Regions from separate parts of the Pseudomonas sp. A-B-19 genome, predicted to be linked through region 1. Evidence: riboswitches for the same ligand, from Rfam matches in the RefSeq annotation. Region 1 holds a riboswitch; the other holds the start of a gene.
What was found. A riboswitch is a leader RNA that binds a small molecule or an ion and turns the genes downstream of it on or off. The one in region 1 is predicted to bind cobalamin.
Positions count from the first base shown of each region.

Region 1 (10,231 bases):
CACCCCTTGTAGGAGCGAGCTTGCTCGCGATGGTGTATCAGTTGACATCAATGTGGCTGACACACCATCGCGAGCAAGCTCGCTCCCACGGGGGCTGTTCAACGCGTCCGAAATCAACTGCGCGGCGAACAACTCCAGGCGTTCGCGGGTATCGCCCGCCGAGCGCCAGGTCTCGTCGCTGATGTTCTCAAGAGCCTCGGGGCGCGGCCCTGTCCACGGTTCGGCCAGCGCACAATCGAGCGGATCGAAGCCCAACGCAAAGGCCTTGGCCAACGCCCGCAGCAGACTCGACTGCGCACCACGGCCATCGCCCCGTGGAATGCGCAACAACGCCAGCAAGGTATCGATACGCAAACGCCCGGTGGGCGATTCGCCGAACACATGCAGGCCATCGCGGATCTGCGACTCTTTCAAGTCGCACAGATAGGTGTCGAGTCGCGGCAACCAGATCGCCGCATCGGCATCGCTGTCGAGCTGCTCGTCCAGTTGCAGTTCGCGGTCGATGTGCGAGTCGCGCACCAGTTGCAGGATGTCGCGCTGCAACTCCCGGGCGCGGCGTGGATCGAGCAATTGCGCGTCGTAATATTCGTCGGCCAACAGTTCGAGGTTGCGCAGTGGGCCGTAGGTTTCGGCGCGGGTCAGCGGGGGCATCAAGTGATCGATGATCACCGCCTGGGTGCGCCGCTTGGCCTGGGCGCCCTCGCCCGGGTCGTTGACGATGAATGGATAGATGTTCGGCAGCGGCCCGAGCAGTGCATCCGGCCAGCAATTTTCCGAGAGCCCCACGCCTTTGCCCGGCAGCCATTCGAGGTTGCCGTGCTTGCCGACGTGGATCACGCCGTGGGCGCCGTAGGTGTTGCGCAGCCAGAAGTAAAATGCCAGGTAACCGTGGGGCGGCACCAGGTCCGGGTCGTGATACACCGCGCTCGGGTCGACCTGATAACCCCGCGCCGGCTGAATGCCGACGAAGGTCAGGCCAAATCGCAAGCCGGCGATCATCATCCGTGCGTTGCGGCACATGGGATCGTTTTCCGGTGCGCCCCAACGTTCGAGCACCGCTGCGCGGTTCGCTTCGGGCAACGCGTCGAACATCTTCAAATACTCATCCATTGCCAGACTTTGCTGGCACGGACGCTGGTCGATCGTGTCCAGATCATTGCTGACGCCGCCGAGCAGCTGCTGGATCAGCGCGGTGCCACTGTCCGGCAACCCGGCCGGCAGCGGATAACCTTCGGCATGCAGCGCCCGCAGGATATTCAGTGCGGCGGCCGGGGTGTCGAGGCCGACGCCATTACCGATGCGACCGTCGCGAGTCGGATAATTGGCGAGAATCAAGGCAATGCGCTTCTGTGCATTGGGCACCCGCGCCAGATCGACCCAGCGCCGCGCCAGTTCGGCAACGAAATCCATGCGCTCAGGTTGGGCCCGGTAGCAGACCACATCCGACTGACTGCGCTCACTGCGCCACGCCAGGTCCTTGAAGCTGATCGGGCGGCTGATGATGCGCCCGTCCAGTTCCGGCAAGGCAATGTGCATCGCCAGGTCGCGAGGGCCAAGCCCCTGTTCGCTGGCGCGCCAACCCGGTTCGTTGTCCTGGGCGCAAATCGCCTGGATCACAGGAATGTTGCGGCGAAACGGGCGCAGGTGCGGCGCTTCGGGGCTGGACTGAGCGAAGCCGGTGGTGTTCAGGATCACCGAGACGCTGGCCTCGTCCAGCCAGTCTTCGACCCTGGAAAGGCAAGCTGGCTCTTTCAGGCTGGCCAGCGCAATCGGCAATGGATTCAACCCCGCCGCCTGTAAACGCTGGCAAAAAACATCAATGAAAGCGGTGTTCGCCGCCTGCAAATGCGAGCGGTAAAACAGCACCGCCGCCACCGGTTGACCCGCGTGCCAGTCGGCCTGCCAGTCGCTCAGTGCGGCGCAGTGTCGGTGCGGATGGTAAATCGCCGTGCGCGGCAGGGTTTGCGGCTCGCCCCAGGTGTAATCACGGGCCAGCCAACGGTTGGCCAGGCAGCGGAAGAAGTCCAGGGCGTTACCCATGCCACCCTGACGCAGAAACTGCCAGAGCCGGTCACGATCCTCGGCGCCGACGGTGCTCAGGTCACTGAGCTCCGGGTCCGGACGATCATCGCCCGGCACCAGAATCACCTGCACGCCGCGCTGGGACAGTTCGACCAGGCGTTCGATGCCGTAACGCCAATAGGCGATGCCACCGTGCAGCGAAATCAGGATCACCTTGGCGTGACGCAGCACTTCATCGACGTACAAATCGACCGAGGCATGGTTCTGCACCTGCATCGGGTTGGCCAGGCGCACGCTCGGGTAATCGTCGGGCAATTGCTGCGCCGCTTCGGCGAGCAGCGCCAGGCTGGAATCGCCGCTGCACAGGACCACCAGTTCGGCGGGGGTTTGTCCAAGGTCGGCAATGTTGTCATCCGACACGAAACCGCCGGGCTGGGTCCTGAGCAGGTGCATGGCTTACACGCTGAGCGCGGCGCGCAGTTGCGCTTCGAGAACCGTGGCATCCAGTTCCTGGCCGATCAGCACCAGGCGGGTGATGCGCGCTTCTTCGGCGCCCCACTGGCGGTCGAAGTGTTTGTCGAAACGCGTGCCCACGCCCTGGATCAGCAGGCGCATCGGCTTGTTCGGGACTGCCGCGAAACCCTTGACTCGCAAGATGCCGTGCTGGACCACCAGTTGGGTCAGCGCGTCCATCAGCAGGCTTTCGTCGGCTTGCGGCAGTTGGATGGAGATCGAATCGAAGGCGTCGTGATCGTGGTCATCGTGATCGTCGTCGCCATCATGATGATGGTCATGGTGACTATGCCGGCTGTCGATGTGTTCTTCGGAGCCGGCACCCAGGCCGATCAGCACGTCCAGCGGCAGGCGACCGCTACTGGCTTCGACGACTTTCACCGCTGGCGGCAACTCTTCGGAGACTTCCAGGCGCACACGGGCCAGGTCGGCCGGGTTGATCAGGTCGGTTTTGTTGAGGATCACCAGGTCGGCGCTGGCCAGTTGGTCGGCGAACAGCTCGTGCAGCGGCGATTCGTGGTCCAGATTCGGGTCGAGTTTGCGCTGTGCGTCGACCTGATCCGGGAAGGCCGCGAAGGTGCCGGCGGCGACGGCCGGGCTGTCGACCACGGTGATTACCGCATCCACCGTGCAGGCGCTGCGGATTTCCGGCCACTGGAAGGCTTGCACCAGCGGCTTGGGCAGGGCCAGGCCGGAGGTTTCGATGAGAATGTGGTCCAGATCGCCGCGACGGGCCACCAGTTCGCGCATCACCGGAAAGAATTCTTCCTGGACGGTGCAGCACAGGCAGCCGTTGGCCAGTTCATAGACACGGCCGTTGGCTTCTTCTTCGGTGCAACCGATTGAGCACTGCTTGAGGATTTCGCCGTCGATACCCAACTCGCCAAATTCGTTGACGATCACCGCGATGCGGCGACCCTGGGCGTTGTCGAGCATGTGGCGCAGCAGCGTGGTTTTACCCGAGCCGAGAAAGCCGGTGACGATGGTGACGGGTAGTTTGGCCAGTGTTTTCATCGGATGCCCTATGGCTTAGGTGGCGGGCATACGGGACGACAACCGGCAACACGCGCGCGCGTGCCTGAAGAGTTCGCCACCGGATCACCCCGCCCGGTTGAAGGTGAGAATCTGTAACGAGGCAGGTCTCCTGGCTGACGGTGCGCCGGCCTTGAGCCTGGCATTCGCTGCGCCTTCCCGCCGGCCTCATGGATTGAGTCAGCAGTGGCGTGGCAACGAACATCACCGTTCACAGTTGCGGGGGCAGCCGCGGCATCGACCGCGTTCCCTTCTTAGCTTCGACAAACGCCGAAGAACCTCGAAAGCGCAAGGCTACGCATGGTATTGGGGTGGGTCAATATCTTGTGGTGCCCTCACTGGCCTCATCGCGAGCAAGCTCGCTCCCACAGGGGATCGCGCTCCAATGTGGGAGCGAGCTTGCTCGCGATTCAGGCGACGCGGTTCCGAGTTGAGAACCCTTGCCAATTGACGCCCAACCCCTGCCCATGCTCTCCTACGCACCTTGTTACGGGTGCCCTTCACAGGGTGAAACGGGAAACCGGTGAATCATGTGCTTTACTCTAAAGCCATGTCAGTCCGGTGCTGCCCCCGCAACGGTAAGCGAGCGAAGCGTCAGATCCACTGTGCCACTACGGCATGGGAAGGTGGCGCTTGCAGGATCAGGCGAACGCCTGCGCCCCTCGTGAGCCCGGAGACCGGCCCGCAACACAAAGTGACCAATACGGTCACCGAACCAACAAACCCGCGGTGGGCGGGCGCTGTTTGAACCTCTGCGCGCCTGGTCCTGCGGAGGTTTGCATGCGCTCTTATTCCCCGCTGACAGACCAGAGGGATACGCCATGTCGATCATCAGCAGCGCCGAACACACATCCGCGAGCACCACCACAACCCTGACCCAACGTCTGACCGCCGCCGTCTTCGCGTCGATCCTGGGTGCGAGCCTTGTGTATTTCGCCGGTTTCTCGCACATCGAAGCGGTGCACAACGCGGCCCACGATACCCGTCACAGCTCCGCGTTCCCGTGCCATTGAGAGCTGTCGACATGATCAAGCGTATTGCGCAAACCGCAGGTTTCACCGGGCTGCTGGCCGCCCTGCTGCTGACCCTGCTGCAAAGCTTCTGGGTCGCTCCGCTGATATTGCAGGCCGAGACCTACGAAAAAGCCGAACCGGCCGCGGTTGAAATGCATGAGCACGCCGACGGTGCGATGGCCGCCCACACTCACGATGGCGAAGCCTGGGAGCCGGAAGACGGCTGGCAACGCGTGCTGTCGACCACCGGCGGCAATCTGGTGGTAGCGGTCGGTTTCGCCCTGATGCTGGCCGGCCTGTATACCTTGCGTGCGCCGACCAAAACCTCCCAGGGCCTGCTCTGGGGCCTGGCCGGTTATGCGACGTTCGTGCTCGCGCCGACGCTCGGCCTGCCACCGGAATTGCCCGGCACTGCCGCCGCCGATCTGGCACAACGGCAACTGTGGTGGATCGGCACGGCCGCCTCCACTGCCGTCGGTATCGCCCTGATCGTATTCAGCCGTCACTGGCTGATGAAAGTCCTCGGCGTGGCAATCCTTGCCGTTCCCCATGTGATTGGCGCACCGCAACCGCAAGTGCATTCGATGCTCGCTCCAGAGGTGCTGGAAACCCAATTCAAAATCGCTTCGCAGCTGACCAACGTGGTGTTCTGGCTGGCCCTGGGCCTGATCAGCGCCTGGTTGTTCCGTCGCAAAAGCGATGGCCAATACCACGCATGACTGACGTCAGCACAGCGCCGACCCTGGCGGTCGGCCTGGGCTGCCAACGGGGCTGCCCCGTCAGCACGTTGCTGGCGCTGCTCGACCAGGCACTGGAGGCGCACCAGATTGCTCGTCATGAAATCAAGGCCCTGGCCAGCATCGACTCCAAGCGTGACGAACCTGCGCTGATCGAACTGGCTCAGCAGCTTGGCCTGGAATTGATGTATTTCAGCAGTGAACAACTGGCCGCTTATGAACCGCAACTCAGCCATCAATCGCAAATAGCGTTTGAACGCACCGGCTGCTACGGCGTGGCGGAAAGCGCCGCCCTGGCCCTGGCGGAACAACTGGCCCAGGCCCCGGCAAAACTGTTGATTCCGCGGCAAAAATACGCGCAGGCGACCCTGGCATTGGCTGGCGCTGCGTAAAAAACCGATAATCCCCGCCTTTAATCATGAACATTCTTCATCTGAAGCCCTGTTCAGCCTCTATTTCCCTACAGGAACCGACCATGACCGTCTACTTCATTGGCGCAGGTCCCGGCGACCCCGAACTGATTACCGTCAAGGGCCAGCGGCTGATTCGCAGCTGCCCGGTGATCATTTATGCCGGCTCCCTGGTGCCTGCTGCCGTACTGGAGGGTCACTGTGCCGAACAGGTGGTCAATAGCGCCGAACTGCACCTGGAACAGATCATCGACCTGATCAGGACCGCCCACGCCAACGGTCAGGATGTTGCCCGAGTGCACTCCGGCGATCCGAGTCTTTATGGTGCAATTGGCGAGCAGATTCGCTATCTGCGTGAACTGGACATTGCGTTCGAAATCGTCCCAGGCGTGACCGCCACAGCCGCTTGCGCGGCGCTCTTGGGCGCGGAGCTGACCCTGCCGGACATTTCGCAGAGCGTGATCCTGACTCGCTACGCCGACAAAACCGCCATGCCGCCGGGAGAGGAATTTTCCAGCCTGGCGCAACACGGCGCGACCATGGCGATTCATTTAGGGGTCAATCACCTGGCGAAGATCGTTGAGGAACTGCTGCCCCATTACGGCGCCGATTGCCCGATTGCGGTGGTGCACCGCGCGAGCTGGCCGGATCAGGACTGGGTGGTGGGCACGCTCGAGGATATTGCCGGGAAGGTTGAAGCCAAGGGCTTTCGCCGTACGGCGTTGATTCTGGTGGGTCGGGTGCTGGGCAGTGACCACTTCAGTGAGTCATCGTTGTATCGCGCTGGGCATGCGCATCTCTACAGGCCCTGAAGCAACTGTGGCGAGGGAGCTTGCTCCCGCTGGACCGCGAAGCGGTCCCAATATCAGCCAACGCATTCATCACGGGAAAATGCATTGACTGATTTTGTGATGGCTATGCCATCAAGCGGGAGCAAGCTCCCTCGCCACAGCGCCGTTTTTTCGTTTCGCAGCGAACGCCTTAGTAGTAGGCGTTTTCTTTCTGCGTGTGGTCGGTCACGTCGCGAACGCCCTTGAGCTCGGGAATGCGCTCGAGCAAGGTGCGTTCGATGCCTTCCTTCAGCGTCACATCAGCCTGGCCGCAGCCCTGGCAACCACCGCCGAACTGCAGGACGGCGATGCCATCTTCGACCACGTCGATCAGGCTGACCTGACCGCCGTGGCTGGCCAGCCCCGGGTTGATCTCGGTTTGCAGGTAATAGTTGATGCGCTCGTTGACTGGACTGTCGGCGTTGACCATCGGTACTTTGGCGTTTGGTGCCTTGATGGTCAGCTGACCGCCCATGCGGTCGGTGGCGTAGTCGACAACCGCGTCGTCCAGGAAAGCTTCGCTGAAGTGGTCGATGTACGCGGTGAAGCTTTTGAGCCCCAGCGCGGTGTCTTCGGGTTTTTCTTCGCCCGGCTTGCAGTAGGCAATGCAGGTTTCGGCGTACTGGGTGCCAGGCTGGGTGATGAAGATGCGAATGCCGATGCCCGGGGTGTTCTGCTTGGACAGCAGATCAGCCAGATAATCGTGGGCGGCGTCAGTGATGGTAATAGCGGTCATGGAAACTCCTCGCAGGCTTGAGCGCAGTTTACGCCAATCAACGCGCCGGACAAAGTCCTAGTATTTTTGTCAGGAAAGATTCTTCGATGCCCTGTAGGAGCTGGCTTGCCAGCGAAGGCGCCAGATCAGTCGACATTTGTGTTGAATGTCGTGGCCTCTTGCTGGCAAGCCAGCTCCTACAGGGTGGTATGGTCACAGGTTCTCGTAGCGGTTCATGTCCAGCACGCCTTCTTCCACCGGATCGGTTTCGTGGATGTAGCGGCTCAGGTCATGGAAATAAGCCCAGAATTGCGGATGACTGCGGCGTATTCCCCAACGTTCGACGATTTTCTCGAAGCTGTCGGTATCCTTGGCGCTTTCCATCGCATCCACGAACGCCGGCACTTGCCCGGCCGGGATGTTGAACATGAAGTTTGGATAGCTGCTGAGCACACCCGGGAAAATCGTCAGGGTGTCGAGCCCCGGCTGATAGCGCAGCGACTCACCGAGCAGGAACGCTACGTTGCTGTGGGCACGGTTGCGCAGCAGGCTGTAGACCTCACGCTTGCCGCTGCCGGTTTCGATGCGCAGCAGGGTCGCTTCCGGCAGTTGATCAATCACTTTCAACCCGGCCGCCGGACGCGAAGTCAGGCGGCTTAGCGTCTGTTCGGCACTTTGCAGGTCCGGATCGATGTTCGGCCGCGAGCAGTAGGCGCCGTCGCAGCGGTTGATCGGGTCGGGGCGGGCATTGAGGTCGCCGTAGCGGGCCAGCAATTGCCGGGCGAAGTCCCGCTTGGGATCCTGCGAATCAAGACTCAGCGCAGTCGGTTTGTCATCGTCGATGGACTCATAGTCCAGCCACATCTTGAATTTGCCACTGTTCTGATACCAGTCGTCGAGGTAGCCTTCCCGGGAATCGGCAGGCATCAGGCGCAGGAAATTCTGCTCGGCACCGTTGCGGATCAGGTCGAAATACAGCCGCGTCTGGGCCTGGTGGGATACGTTGCCGAATACATCGAAGTTCACTGCCAGTTGATAATAGGTGCGCTCCAGCAGCGGATAGTCGAACAGCCACATCGTTTGCGGCACATCGCCGATCAGGCCTTTGGTCACCGAAGCACTGTCGAAATGGCGGAAAATGCTCAGCAACGCATTGTCATTGCCCGCCCACAGGGTCGACCAGCTTGGCGCAGGCAGGTCAGCGTAGCTGTCCCGGCGCAAGGCTTCGTATTCATTACGTTTGTCGCGATAGTCATGCCACAGGCTGAGGACACTTCCGACGTCGTCGTTCTGCCCCGGCATCGCCAGCAACGGCGTGGCCTGCCCGCGATAGTTCGGATCGGTGACATAGAGATCGTGCTCGGGCGCCTGGAACAGTGCCCAGAAATTATCGCGGATCACGTCGGTGGCGATCTGCCCGCGGCACACCGGGCCGCGGATAAACGTGCGTACAAAGTACTCGGCGTTATCGAGCATGAACTGATAGCGCGCCTGGGCCGGGATCGCTTCGAAGGTGGCAAACGGGTTGGCCCGGCTCTGCGGCCCGTAGCCCGGCAATGCATCGACCTGCCAGTTGCCGCTGTAGAACAGGCTCTTGACCCGCGCCAGCTTCGGCGCACTCAACGGATAGGTGATGTGGGTCTTGTGCACGATCACGCCCTGCACCGGCCACAAGCGATAGTAAAACTGCGTGCCCGGATCATCGTTCGGGCGACGGGTGTTGATCAGGTCGATCGGCTGGCCGGTCGGGGTGCGCGAACGCACCCACTGGAAGAAATGCCCGGGCTCGCCATCCTTGAAGTAGAGATGGGCGAGGAACCAGTGCTCGTACAGCCAGCGCCCCACCAGGCTTTCCCGGGCGCCCGGGGAGTTGAGCAGGTTTTCCCATTGCACCACCTCCAAGGCTTCCTTGGCGCTGGGCGCCAGCGCCTGCTGATCGATCGGCGCGCCTGCCACCAGCCAGCGTTGTAGCGTCTGGTACTGCTGGTCGGTCAGGCCGGTCACTGCCAGCGGCATACCCTCCTTCGGATGCTTGGCGGAGTAGCCGTCGAACTCGCCGGGCATGGCACACATGTTTTCCCGGTTCAGGCCCAGGACGATGTCTTCCGGCAGCCTGGCGTTGGGCTGCAATGGGGTTTTGTGGCCCAGTTCCAGCATCCGCGCCATCAGTGCGGCCTGGCTGCCCCGGGCATCGAGCACCGAATAGAAGCCCTTTTGCTGCCAGGCCTGTTTGCCGGAGGCGTCATAAAACAGTCGGGTCGGCGCAACGGCCTGGCGGCGCTCCCCGTCGTAGACCGGGACTTTCGTCGCGCCCCGTGCCGCGCCCTCGCCGCTGCCCAGGTTGAGCTGACAGGCGGCGTCGTTGCAGGCATGGCAGGCCACGCACTTTTCAGTGAAGATCGGTTGAATATCACGGCTGTAGGAAATGGCAGGGGAAATCGCCGGACTTTGCGCCACAGCGCTCCAGCTTGAAAACAACAGCAATGTACCGATGACGAAGCGATACGACATGTCCCTGGTCCTGAATCCTGAAAAAAACGCCGCGATTCTACCGGTCTCTGTCATCCTTACCAACATGAACGATATTCATGCAAAATCGAGTCATGCTCCAAAAGCGCACAGGTTTGCTATCATCCCGGCCCTTCGTCATGGTCTTACCGAGTAGTCCAAATGTCCGATCGCAGCGTTCGCCTTCAAGCTCTCAAGCACGCCCTCAAAGAGCGCATCCTGATTCTCGATGGCGGTATGGGCACGATGATCCAGAGCTACAAGCTCGAAGAGCAGGATTACCGTGGCAAACGCTTCGCTGACTGGCCAAGCGATGTCAAAGGTAACAACGATCTGCTGGTACTGACTCGCCCGGACGTGATTGGCGGCATTGAAAAAGCCTACCTGGACGCCGGCGCCGACATTCTGGAAACCAATACCTTCAACGCCACCCAGATCTCCCTGGCTGACT
Region 1 is NZ_JAGYGN010000004.1:200,456-210,686, forward strand. It holds gene cobN (cobaltochelatase subunit CobN) at 1-2,475, opposite strand, end outside; gene cobW (cobalamin biosynthesis protein CobW) at 2,479-3,549, opposite strand; cobalamin riboswitch at 3,652-3,865, opposite strand; cobalamin riboswitch at 4,042-4,268, shown strand; gene KGA81_RS06500 (CbtB domain-containing protein) at 4,389-4,580, shown strand; gene KGA81_RS06505 (CbtA family protein) at 4,592-5,299, shown strand; gene KGA81_RS06510 (cobalamin biosynthesis protein) at 5,296-5,709, shown strand; gene cobM (precorrin-4 C(11)-methyltransferase) at 5,793-6,539, shown strand; gene nfuA (Fe-S biogenesis protein NfuA) at 6,709-7,293, opposite strand; gene KGA81_RS06525 (fatty acid cis/trans isomerase) at 7,486-9,783, opposite strand; gene metH (methionine synthase) at 9,943-10,231, shown strand, end outside.

Region 2 (10,231 bases), on a different contig from region 1:
CGGGTTCAGCCACCAGGATTGAGTCATAACACAGTTCCTTTCAAAGTCAGGGGCAGGCCGGCGACAGTCAGGACGACACGCTGACAACGCTCAGCCAGAGCTTGATGCAGCCAACCGGCTTCATCGACATAGCGGCGAGTCAATTCGCCCAGCGGCACGACACCCATTCCGGTCTCGTTGCTGACAAAAATGATTTCACCCGGCAGCGACGCCAGGCAGTCCAGCAAAGCATCACGCTCGGCTTGCAAGCGTTCGACGTCGTCGAGCATCAGCAGATTGGTCAGCCACAGGGTCAGGCAATCCACCAACAGGCAGCGGTCCGCACGGGCGGATTCGCGCAGCACCCGGGCCAGTTCCACCGGCTCTTCGATCAATGCCCATTCGGCAGGACGACGGGCGCGGTGATGAGCCACCCGCTCGCTCATTTCTCCATCGAGTGGCTGGCTGGTGGCGATGTAGGTCACGGCCAGCGCGCTGTCGATGGCGAGTTTTTCGGCCAGGCGACTCTTGCCGGAACGGGCGCCGCCGAGGATCAGTTGGTGCATTGCTTATTCCTTAAATCTTCGGGGAGGCGACTGGCCCCTTCGCGGGCAAGCCCGCGAAGGGGCCATGACAGTCACCTCATATCCCACAGAGTTCCCGCAACAGCCCGGTATCCAGATGTTTCTCCACCAGATCCGCCAACCGCTCGATATCACGCTCGCGCAAGGCGTGGTAATCCACCGCCTGCACCTCCTGCAACCCGGCCCAGCGCAACAGCGCACTGCACGCCGCCGGCGATTCGAACAGTCCGTGCAGGTAGGTGCCGAAAATCTGCCCGTCCGCACTTTGCGCACCATCACAGCGCCCGTCATCCAGCTGCACGGCGGCGTTTTCCAGGGCCGGGCCGGTGGTCACGCCGGCATGAATTTCATAGCCTGATACCGGCGCATCTTCCAGCGCCAGGCGACCACGCACATTGCGCAACTGCTTCTCTTGTTCGAGCTGGGTCTGGAACGCCAGCAGCCCCAACCCGGCACTGGAACCCGGTGCGCCCTCGAGGCCCAGCGGATCATGCACCTGCTCACCGAGCATCTGCAGGCCACCACAAATCCCCAGCAGTTTCCCGCCGTAACGCAGGTGCCGGACGATGGCAGTGTCCCAACCATTGGCCCGCAGGTACGCGAGGTCGCTGCGCACACTTTTCGAGCCAGGAAGAATGATCAGGTCAGAGGGCGCAATCGCCTGGCCGGGACCGATGAATTGCAGGTCCACTTGCGGATGCAGACGCAGCGGATCGAAATCGGTGTGGTTGCTGATACGCGGCAGCACCGGCACCAGCACCTTCAGCACCTGTTCGGCTTTATCGGCCTGGCGTTGATCGATGCCGTCCTCGGCCTCCAGGTGCAGATCCATCACGTACGGCAGCACACCGATCACCGGTTTGCCGGTGCGTTCCTCCAGCCAGTCGAGGCCGGGTTGCAGCAACGCGATGTCGCCACGAAAACGATTGATGATGAAGCCTTTGACCCGCGCCTGCTCGCTCGGCGACAGCAGTTCGAGTGTGCCCACCAGATGAGCGAAAACCCCGCCGCGATTGATATCGGCAATCAGCACCACCGGGCAATCCACCGCTTCGGCGAAGCCCATGTTGGCGATGTCGCCGGCGCGCAAATTGATTTCCGCCGGCGAGCCTGCGCCCTCGACCATCACCAGCGGATACGCCCCGCTCAAGCGCTGGTGGGAGGCCAGCACCGCTTGCATGGCGATGGCTTTGTAGTCGTGATAGGCGACGGCGTTCATGGTGGTGACGGCGCGGCCATGGATGATCACCTGAGCGCCGGTATCACTGCTGGGCTTGAGCAACACCGGGTTCATGTCGGTGTGCGGTTCAAGGTTCGCGGCCTGGGCCTGTACCGCCTGGGCGCGGCCGATCTCGCCACCGTCGGCGGTCACCGCACTGTTGAGGGCCATGTTCTGCGGCTTGAACGGCACCACCCTGACGCCCTGGCGGGTGGCCCAACGGCACAGCGCGGTCACCAGCGTGCTTTTACCGGCGTCCGATGTGGTGCCCTGCACCATCAGCGTGGTCATTGGTTTTCCTTGGCGAAATCTTCGAACGCCTGCGCCAGTCGTACCCAGGCGATTTCGTCACCGGGCAAGCCGAATCGCAGGCTGCTGTTGTGCGTGAACAAGCGCAGGAGAATGCCGCGCCGGGCCATGAACTCATGCAACTCTTCGGCGCGCTCGGTGATCAGCCACTGGAACAGCGCACAACCTCCCTGGGGCTTGAAGCCGTATTGCTCCAGCAACGACACCAGGCGCGCGCTGGCCTCATCCGCGCGCACCTGTTGGCGCGCCTGCCCTGCCGTATCGCGCAGACAAGCCTGGCCCACTACCCGGGTCGCCCCGCTCACGACCCACGGCCCCACTTGTTCGGCCAGCAACTTGAGCAACTTGCGCTCGGCCAGCACAAAACCCAGGCGCACACCGGCCAGGCCGAAAAATTTGCCGAAGGAGCGCAAGACGATCAATCCGACTTGATGGGCAAACGGCGCCAGGCTCGATTGCGGCGTGTTATCCATGAACGCTTCGTCCACCACCAGCCAGCCACCGCGCTGGGCCAGTCGCGTGTGCCAGTCGAGCAGGCGACTGGGCGTCAGGTTCAGGCCCGTAGGGTTATTCGGATTGACCACCACCAGCACATCGAAACTGTCGATAAAGAAGTCGACTTCGTGCTCCAGCACTTCGCGCACGATGTAGCCGTTACGACGCCACGCTTCAGCGTGCTCGGCATAACACGGCGACAGCACGCCGACCTTGCCGGCCCGACGTAGTCGCGGCAGCAGCTGGATTGCCATTTGCGAACCGGCCACCGGCAATGCCTGCAAGGTGCCGTAGTAATCACAGGCGGCTTGCTCCAGACCATCGTCCGCTTCCGGTAAACGGGCCCAGGCCCGCAGCGGAATATCCGGCACCGGGAACGGCCAGGGCGCAAGGCCGGTGGACAGGTCCAGCCAGTCGGCTTCATCTATGCCGTATTCGAGCGCAGCCTTGCGCAATCGCCCACCGTGTTCAAGCATAAAATTCGGCCCCCAGGCAGAGAATCAGCAGCCATAACCATACCCCGCGCTGGACCAGTTGCCAGCCCCGGTCAATGGAGTCGGCATCCGCCGGCACGCCTTCGCCCAACTGCGGACGCTGATGCAGTTCGCCGTGATAAATCGCCGCCCCGCCCAATTCGACGCCAAGGGCACCCGCCCCTGCCGCCATCACCGGGCCGGCGTTCGGGCTGTCCCAGGTCGGGCCCTGGGTGCGCCAGCATTTCAACGCCAGCCGGGTTTTGCCCAGCAGCGCGTAAGTCAGTGCCACCAGACGCGCAGGTATGTAATTGAGCACGTCGTCGACCTTTGCCGCCGCCCAGCCGAACCGTTCGAAGCGTTCATTGCGATAACCCCACATCGCATCCAGCGTATTGCTCAGGCGGTAGAGCACCACGCCCGGCGCGCCCGCCACGGCAAACCAGAACAATGCGGCGAACACCGCGTCGCTGCCGTTCTCCAGCACCGACTCGGTGGCGGCACGGGCGACTTCGGTTTCATCCAGATCACTGGTTTTACGGCTGACCAGATAACTCACGCGTTTGCGTGCCTCATCAAGATCACCGCCGCGCAAGGCCCTGGCCACAGGCGCGACGTGCTCACCGAGGCTGCGCATGCCGAGGGCGCAATAGAGCGCGAGAATCTCGATGATCCAGCCGACATAAGGCGCCCAGGAGAATGCCGTGACCAACAGCGTCAACGGCAACACGGCGATTACCCACGCGGTGACGCCATGACTGCGCCAGCCGCGACCGCCGCCGTTGAAGCGTTGCTCGATGCGCTCGGCAAAACTGCCGAACGCCACCAGCGGATGCCAGCGTTTGGGTTCGCCCAGCAGCGCATCCAGCGCAACCGCGGCGACACTCAACAACGCCACACTCATTGACTCACTCCCCAATAGTTTTCATACAGCAATTCATGTAGCGGACGCGCCTGCGCCCAGCCTTCGAGTACCAGCATCGGCGCCGGGTAGAACGCCTTCACCGGTCCCAGGCACAGCACGGCCAGCGGCTTGGCACCGGGCGGCAGCTTCAACAAATCGGCCAAGGCTTGCGGTTCGAACAGCGACACCCAGCCCATGCCCAACCCTTCGGCCCGAGACGCCAGCCACAGGTTCTGGATCGCACAGGACAGCGAGGCCATGTCCATTTCCGGCAAGGTGCGGCGGCCGAAGATATGCTGCTCGCGGTCGTCCATCAGTGCGGCGACCAGTACCTCGGCGCAATCGTTGATGCCTTCGACCTTGAGCTTCATGAACTCATCGCTGCGCTCGCCGAGGGCTTCGGCGGTGCGCACGCGCTCTTCTTCCACCAGGGCCTGGATTTGTCCGCGCAAGGCGCGATCACTGATGCGGATGAAGCGCCAGGGCTGCATCAGGCCGACACTGGGGGCCTGGTGTGCGGCCTCGAGCAGGCGCCGCAGCAATTCGGGCGCGACCGTGCCGCCGCTGAAGTGGCGCATGTCGCGGCGTTCGGCGATGGCGCGATAGACCGCTGCGCGTTCGGCTTCAGAGAATGCGTTGTTCGTCATGGCCTCTTCGCTGGCAAGCCAGCGCCTACAGGGGCTGGCTGATCCATTGTTGGAGCTGGCTTGTCGGATCGCCGCATCGCAGCGAAGGCGGCTTCAAGGTCAGGCGCAAACAGCGCGGCAATCGCCGAAGGGTTCGACGGAAAATAAAAGTGCACATAAGAAGCGGTCATCCGCCCTTCGCGGTAGACCGCCTCCGCTCCGCGCCCGCCATTCGGACTCAAGCCACGAGCAATCGGCGCCAGCTCTGTGGTGGTCAACGAATGGTGATAGGTGTGCCCGCGCAGCGAACCTTCCGGCAATTCCACAGCCTGCAGCGCCAGCGCTGCCAGACGCTTTTGCATGACCGCATCACCGGCCAGCAAGCCAACCAACTCAGCGCGAGTACCCTCGACATCGGTCAGGGAATCGAGCAGATACAGCATGCCGCCACACTCGGCGAGCAACGGTTTGCCTGCCCGGTGGTGCGCGCGGATCGCATCGAGCATCGCAGTGTTTTGCGCCAGCGCGACATGGTGCAACTCCGGGTAACCACCCGGCAGATACAGGCTGTCGGCCTCCGGCAATGCACGGTCGCGGATCGGCGAGAAGAACGACAATTCGGCGCCCATCGCCCGCAGCAAATCCAGGCTCGCGCCGTAGGTGAACGCAAAGGCTTCATCACGGGCGACGGCAATGCGCACACCGGCCAGCAGCGGTTCGGCCGCGATGACATCAGGGGCGGCGAATTCGACTGCCGGCGGCAGCGCGACCTCACAACTGCTGGCCAGGGCATCGGCTGCCGCATCGAGGCGCAGGTCGAGATCATTCAGCTCACTGGCCTGCACCAGCCCCAGGTGCCGGCTCGGCAGTTCGATCCCGGTTTCCCGGGACAGCGCGCCGTACCAGCGCAAACCTTCAGTCAGGCTTCCTTCGAGCAGTTGCGCGTGGCGCAGCGTGCCGACGCGGTTGGCCAGCACGCCGGCGAACGGCAAGTCCGGCTGATAACGCGCCAGCCCCAGAGCCAATGCGCCGAAGGTCTGGGCCATGGCGGTGCCATCGATCACACCCAGCACCGGCACACCGAAATGCCGCGCCAGATCGGCGCTCGACGGCGTTCCGTCGAACAGCCCCATGACACCTTCGATCAGGATCAGGTCGGCTTCAGCGGCGGCTTCCCACAGCAGCCGGCGACTCTCTTGCTCACCAACCATCCACATGTCCAGTTGATACACCGGCGCACCGCTGGCGCGCTCGAGGATCATCGGATCGAGAAAGTCGGGGCCACACTTGAACACGCGAACCTTGCGCCCCTGATTGCGATGCAATCGGGCCAGCGCCGCGGTGACGGTGGTCTTGCCCTGGCCGGAAGCCGGCGCGGCAATCAGTACCGCCGGACAATGTCGAGGCTGACTCACAATTCGACGCCTTTCTGCGCTCTGATCCCGGCCTGGAAGGCGTGTTTGATCATGCCCATTTCGGTGACGGTGTCAGCCATTTCGATCATTTCCGGCTTGGCGGCACGCCCGGTGACCACCACATGTTGCATCGGCGGCCGGGACTGCAAGTCGCTGAGCACCTGATCGAGATCGAGGTAGCCGTGCTTGAGGGCGATATTCAGCTCATCAAGCACCACCAGACCGATGGACGGGTCGCGCAGCAGTTGCCGGGACACCGCCCAGGCAGCTTCGGCGGCGGCGATGTCGCGCTGACGATCCTGGGTTTCCCAGGTAAAGCCTTCGCCCATCACATGAAAACGCACCTGCTCGGGAAAGCGCCGGAAGAACAACTCTTCGCCCGTGCTGTTGCGGCCCTTGATGAACTGCACCACGCCGCATTGCATGCCGTGCCCCATGGCGCGGGCAAGCATGCCGAAAGCCGAACTGCTCTTGCCCTTGCCGTTGCCGGTCAGCACCAGCAGCAGGCCACACTCGTTCGGGGAATTGGCGATGCGCTCGTCGATCACGGCTTTTTTGCGCTGCATGCGCGCCAGGTGGCGTTCGTCACGATCGGGGGTATCAGTCATGGGGGAGCTCTCCGTTGAGGCAGGAATAACGGCGGGCAGGCACAGCAATAGAAGGCAACAAGCCTGGCATCGCCCACCGTGATGCCGCTGGATGAATCAGGCCGGTCTCCGGGCTCATGAGTGGCCGCGGGGCCAGACTGTGCGCCTTCCCGTATCAAATCGACACAGTGGCATCACACACAGTTTTCACTCATTTACCGTTGCGGGGGCAGCGCCGGAATTGCGGACCTTCGACCAACAGAAGGACTCACTCACCGGCTTCCCTGTTTCACTCTGTCGACCCAAGCCACAGAGCACCTGAAACAAGCGGCGAAGGTTAGAGGGTTGGGGGTGGAGCGTCAATTAAAGCCGGGAGGCGATCGACCGATTGACTGTCATCAATCAATAAACTGACGTCAATCTTGTGCCACGATCCCAGCAGTGATATCAAAGAGCCACAACTTATCAACACAACAATAAGGGTGAGCCCATGCAAGGCATGATCATCAGCAATCCAAAGCTGGAATTCCTGCGCCCGGTGCTCGAGCGCTGGTTCGAATGCATCGACCGTTACAACGCCGTCCGCGGTGATGGCGACACGCCGTACTGGCACGACGAAAAAGCCAATCTCGGACTGCTGTCTGCCGCCGCCTGGATGGCCGAGATGGTCACGCTGCAACAGACACCAACCCGCAAACAGACCGAAGAAGGCGAGCGCAACAGCCGCGCCGACCTGTTCCTCGCCTCGCCCGAAACCCGCGCCTACATTCAGACCACCCAGCGCTGGCCACGGGTCAACAGCCTCAACCTGAGCCAGGCCCTGCTCGACATCGCCAGCGATGCCAAGCGCGTGAGCCACGCCAGCGACCTGAAACTCGGCTGCCTGTTCGTCGCCCCGCAAAAAGCCCAGCAAGGCGCCACGCCGGAAGAACTCCAGGACATGGTCGACGACCTGCAAAAGGAACACACCTGCGCGGTCGCCTGGTATTTCCCATACGCCTATCGCAAATTGCGCAACGAAGCCGGCAACTATCACCCCGGCATTGCAGTGCTGTTCAAGGAAGCTCGCGGCTGAGGCGTTGAACCGGACTTGGTGGGAGCGAGCCTGTGGCGAGGGGGCTCGCTCCTACAGGATTCAACACTCAGCGCTTGCGGCAGAGCGTCAACCCATCCCCGATCGGCAACAACGAAAGATCTACCCGCATATCGTTTTTCAACGCCCGGTTGAGCACCTGGATCGCCCGGGTGTCCGCGCTCTCGGGACTGGTCTCCAGCACGCGCCCGCTCCACAGGGTGTTATCGAACACCGCCAGCCCGCCGACCCGCAGCAATCCCAGTGCGTGTTCCAGATAATTCGGGTAGTTGGCCTTGTCGGCATCGATGAACACCAGGTCGTACTGCCCGCCCTGCCCTTGTCGCTCAAGCTCTGCGAGGGTTTCCAGCGCCGGGGCCAGGCGCAGGTCAATCCGTCCGGCAAGCCCCGCCTCCTGCCAGTACCGTCGTGCGATGGCGTTGTAGTCGCCGGGGATATCACAGCAAATCAGCAAGCCGTCAGCCGGTAATGCCGACGCCATGCACAGGGCGCTGTAACCGGTGAAAGTGCCGACTTCGAGCAAGCGCCTGGCCCCCGTCAGTTTCACCAGCAAAGCGAGAAACTGCCCCTGCTCCGGCGCCACCTGCCAACGTGCCATCGGCAGCGCCTGGGTCTCATCGCGCAAGCGCTTGAGCAGTGGCGTTTCGCGCAGGGAGACATCGAGCAGGTATTGGTACAGGGCGTCGTCGAGATTAAGCGTGCGAGCAGTCATGACCACCGCCTCCGGACGTTACGGGTTGCGCGCCAGATGTTCAGGCTGCAGAACACGCTTGGCGCTCAGATAAGCCTTTTGCCAATAAGCCTTGGACAAGCTGTCGAGCTTCACGGTGCCGCCGGTGGCCGGCGCGTGGACGAAGCGCCCTTCTCCCACGTAGATGCCGGCATGGCTGACCTGGGAACCGCCATTGGTGGCGAAGAAAATCAGGTCACCGGTTTGCAGACCTTCCTTGCCCACATTCGCCGCTTGCATGGAGATCATTTCACGAGTGGTGCGCGGCAGGGAAATACCGGCGACATCGCGGTACACATAACCGATCAGGCCGCTGCAATCAAATCCGGAATCCGGCGTATTACCACCCCAACGATAAGGCGTGCCCACCAGGCCAAGCGCGCGAAACAGCACGTCTTGTGCCTCGGGCGAAAAAGCTTCTGAGGATCCGAATACGACGGGAGCGCGAACCACCTGCGCGGGTGGCGGTGTGCGGCTGGCGCAGGCACTGAGCAGCGCTGCGAAGCACATGATTGCGAGGCGGGCCGACATCGTCATAAGCAGAGCATCCTGATCTGGCTGCGGCTTTTTCTGCGGGGAGCGCAGAAAAGAAAACCGCCTGCGTTGGACGCAGGCGGTTTGCCATCATTTGTAGATCAAGATTCTAGCGGGTATACGACAAACTTCAAGTAAGACTTTAAGTTCGCCCTACAAACTGTCCGTTTATTTACGTGCAGTGACGATTGGCGACGCGTTAGGTGCCATCGCCAGGGCGCGCTTGGCTTCGATGAAGGTCTTGTTCCAGTAACTGTCGCCCAGACTATCGATGCGCACCCCACCGCTGCGGCGGCTGCTGGAGTGGATGAACTGGTTGTCACCCAGGTAGATCCCGGCGTGACTGACACGGCCACGACGGCCATTGGTTGCGAAGAACAGCAGGTCGCCCGGCTCAAGCTTGCTGCGCGAGACCAGCGGAGCGTCCACGTTGATCATTTCGCGGGTGGAGCGTGGCAGGTTCATGCCCGCCTCTTCGCGAAACAGGTAACCGATGAAACCGCTGCAATCGAAGCCGGCTTCAGAAGTACCGCCGAAACGGTAACGGGTACCGATCAGGGACATGCCACGTTCGAGGATGCTGTCGGCCAGGACCGGAAGCTGGTAGGACTTGCCGCCAGCGAAGTCGGCCAGTTCTTTTTCGGTTGCAAGCTCTTCCTGATAAAGAGCGGAAGACTGGGCAGTTGCAGAATTCTTGACCTGCTGTTGTTGCTCTTGCTGGGACACCGGAGTGTGGGCAGCGCAACCGAACAACAGGGTAACGAGTGCGAGAGGCACGAGGGGTGCGAAGCGGTTTAGCATGGGCACGACCGTGGCTGATAGTTGTAAAGAAGCCGAGACTATGCCCTCTATCATCCTGATTTGCAAATTCAATCGATCTTTTTGTGACTTATCCGTTTCTCGTTTACATCTAAGCGCTTAAGCCCATTTTAAACATACGCGCAGCCTGCAACCGGGCAGGAAAGCGGGATTTCTGGCGCCTGAAATTCGCCGAACAGGCTAGAAGCCCCGGATTCAGCGGGTTTACCAGCCGAGGGTTTCTTTCAAGAAGGGGATTGTCAGCTTGCGCTGAGCCTGGAGGGAGGCCTGATCGAGACGCTCGAGCAGCTCGAACAGCGCACTCATGCTGCGGGTACCGCGAGTCAAAATGAAATGCCCGACTTCGTCGGTCAGGTGCAGGCCACGACGGGATGCGCGCAATTGCAGGGCGCGCAGTTTGTCCTCATCGGAAAGCGGTCGCATCTGGAAGATCAGGGCCAGGGTCAGGCGCGACTTGAGATCCG
Region 2 is NZ_JAGYGN010000001.1:343,488-353,718, forward strand. It holds gene cobT (nicotinate-nucleotide--dimethylbenzimidazole phosphoribosyltransferase) at 1-27, opposite strand, end outside; gene cobU (bifunctional adenosylcobinamide kinase/adenosylcobinamide-phosphate guanylyltransferase) at 24-545, opposite strand; gene KGA81_RS01470 (cobyric acid synthase) at 622-2,073, opposite strand; gene cobD (threonine-phosphate decarboxylase CobD) at 2,070-3,062, opposite strand; gene cbiB (adenosylcobinamide-phosphate synthase CbiB) at 3,055-3,963, opposite strand; gene bluB (5,6-dimethylbenzimidazole synthase) at 3,960-4,610, opposite strand; gene KGA81_RS01490 (cobyrinate a,c-diamide synthase) at 4,607-6,004, opposite strand; gene cobO (cob(I)yrinic acid a,c-diamide adenosyltransferase) at 6,001-6,612, opposite strand; cobalamin riboswitch at 6,694-6,928, opposite strand; gene KGA81_RS01500 (hypothetical protein) at 7,082-7,666, shown strand; gene KGA81_RS01505 (class I SAM-dependent methyltransferase) at 7,734-8,396, opposite strand; gene KGA81_RS01510 (C40 family peptidase) at 8,415-8,951, opposite strand; gene KGA81_RS01515 (C40 family peptidase) at 9,117-9,749, opposite strand; gene hda (DnaA regulatory inactivator Hda) at 9,972-10,231, opposite strand, start outside.
Region 2: another riboswitch for cobalamin. It lies ahead of cobO (cob(I)yrinic acid a,c-diamide adenosyltransferase); the one in region 1 lies ahead of cobW (cobalamin biosynthesis protein CobW).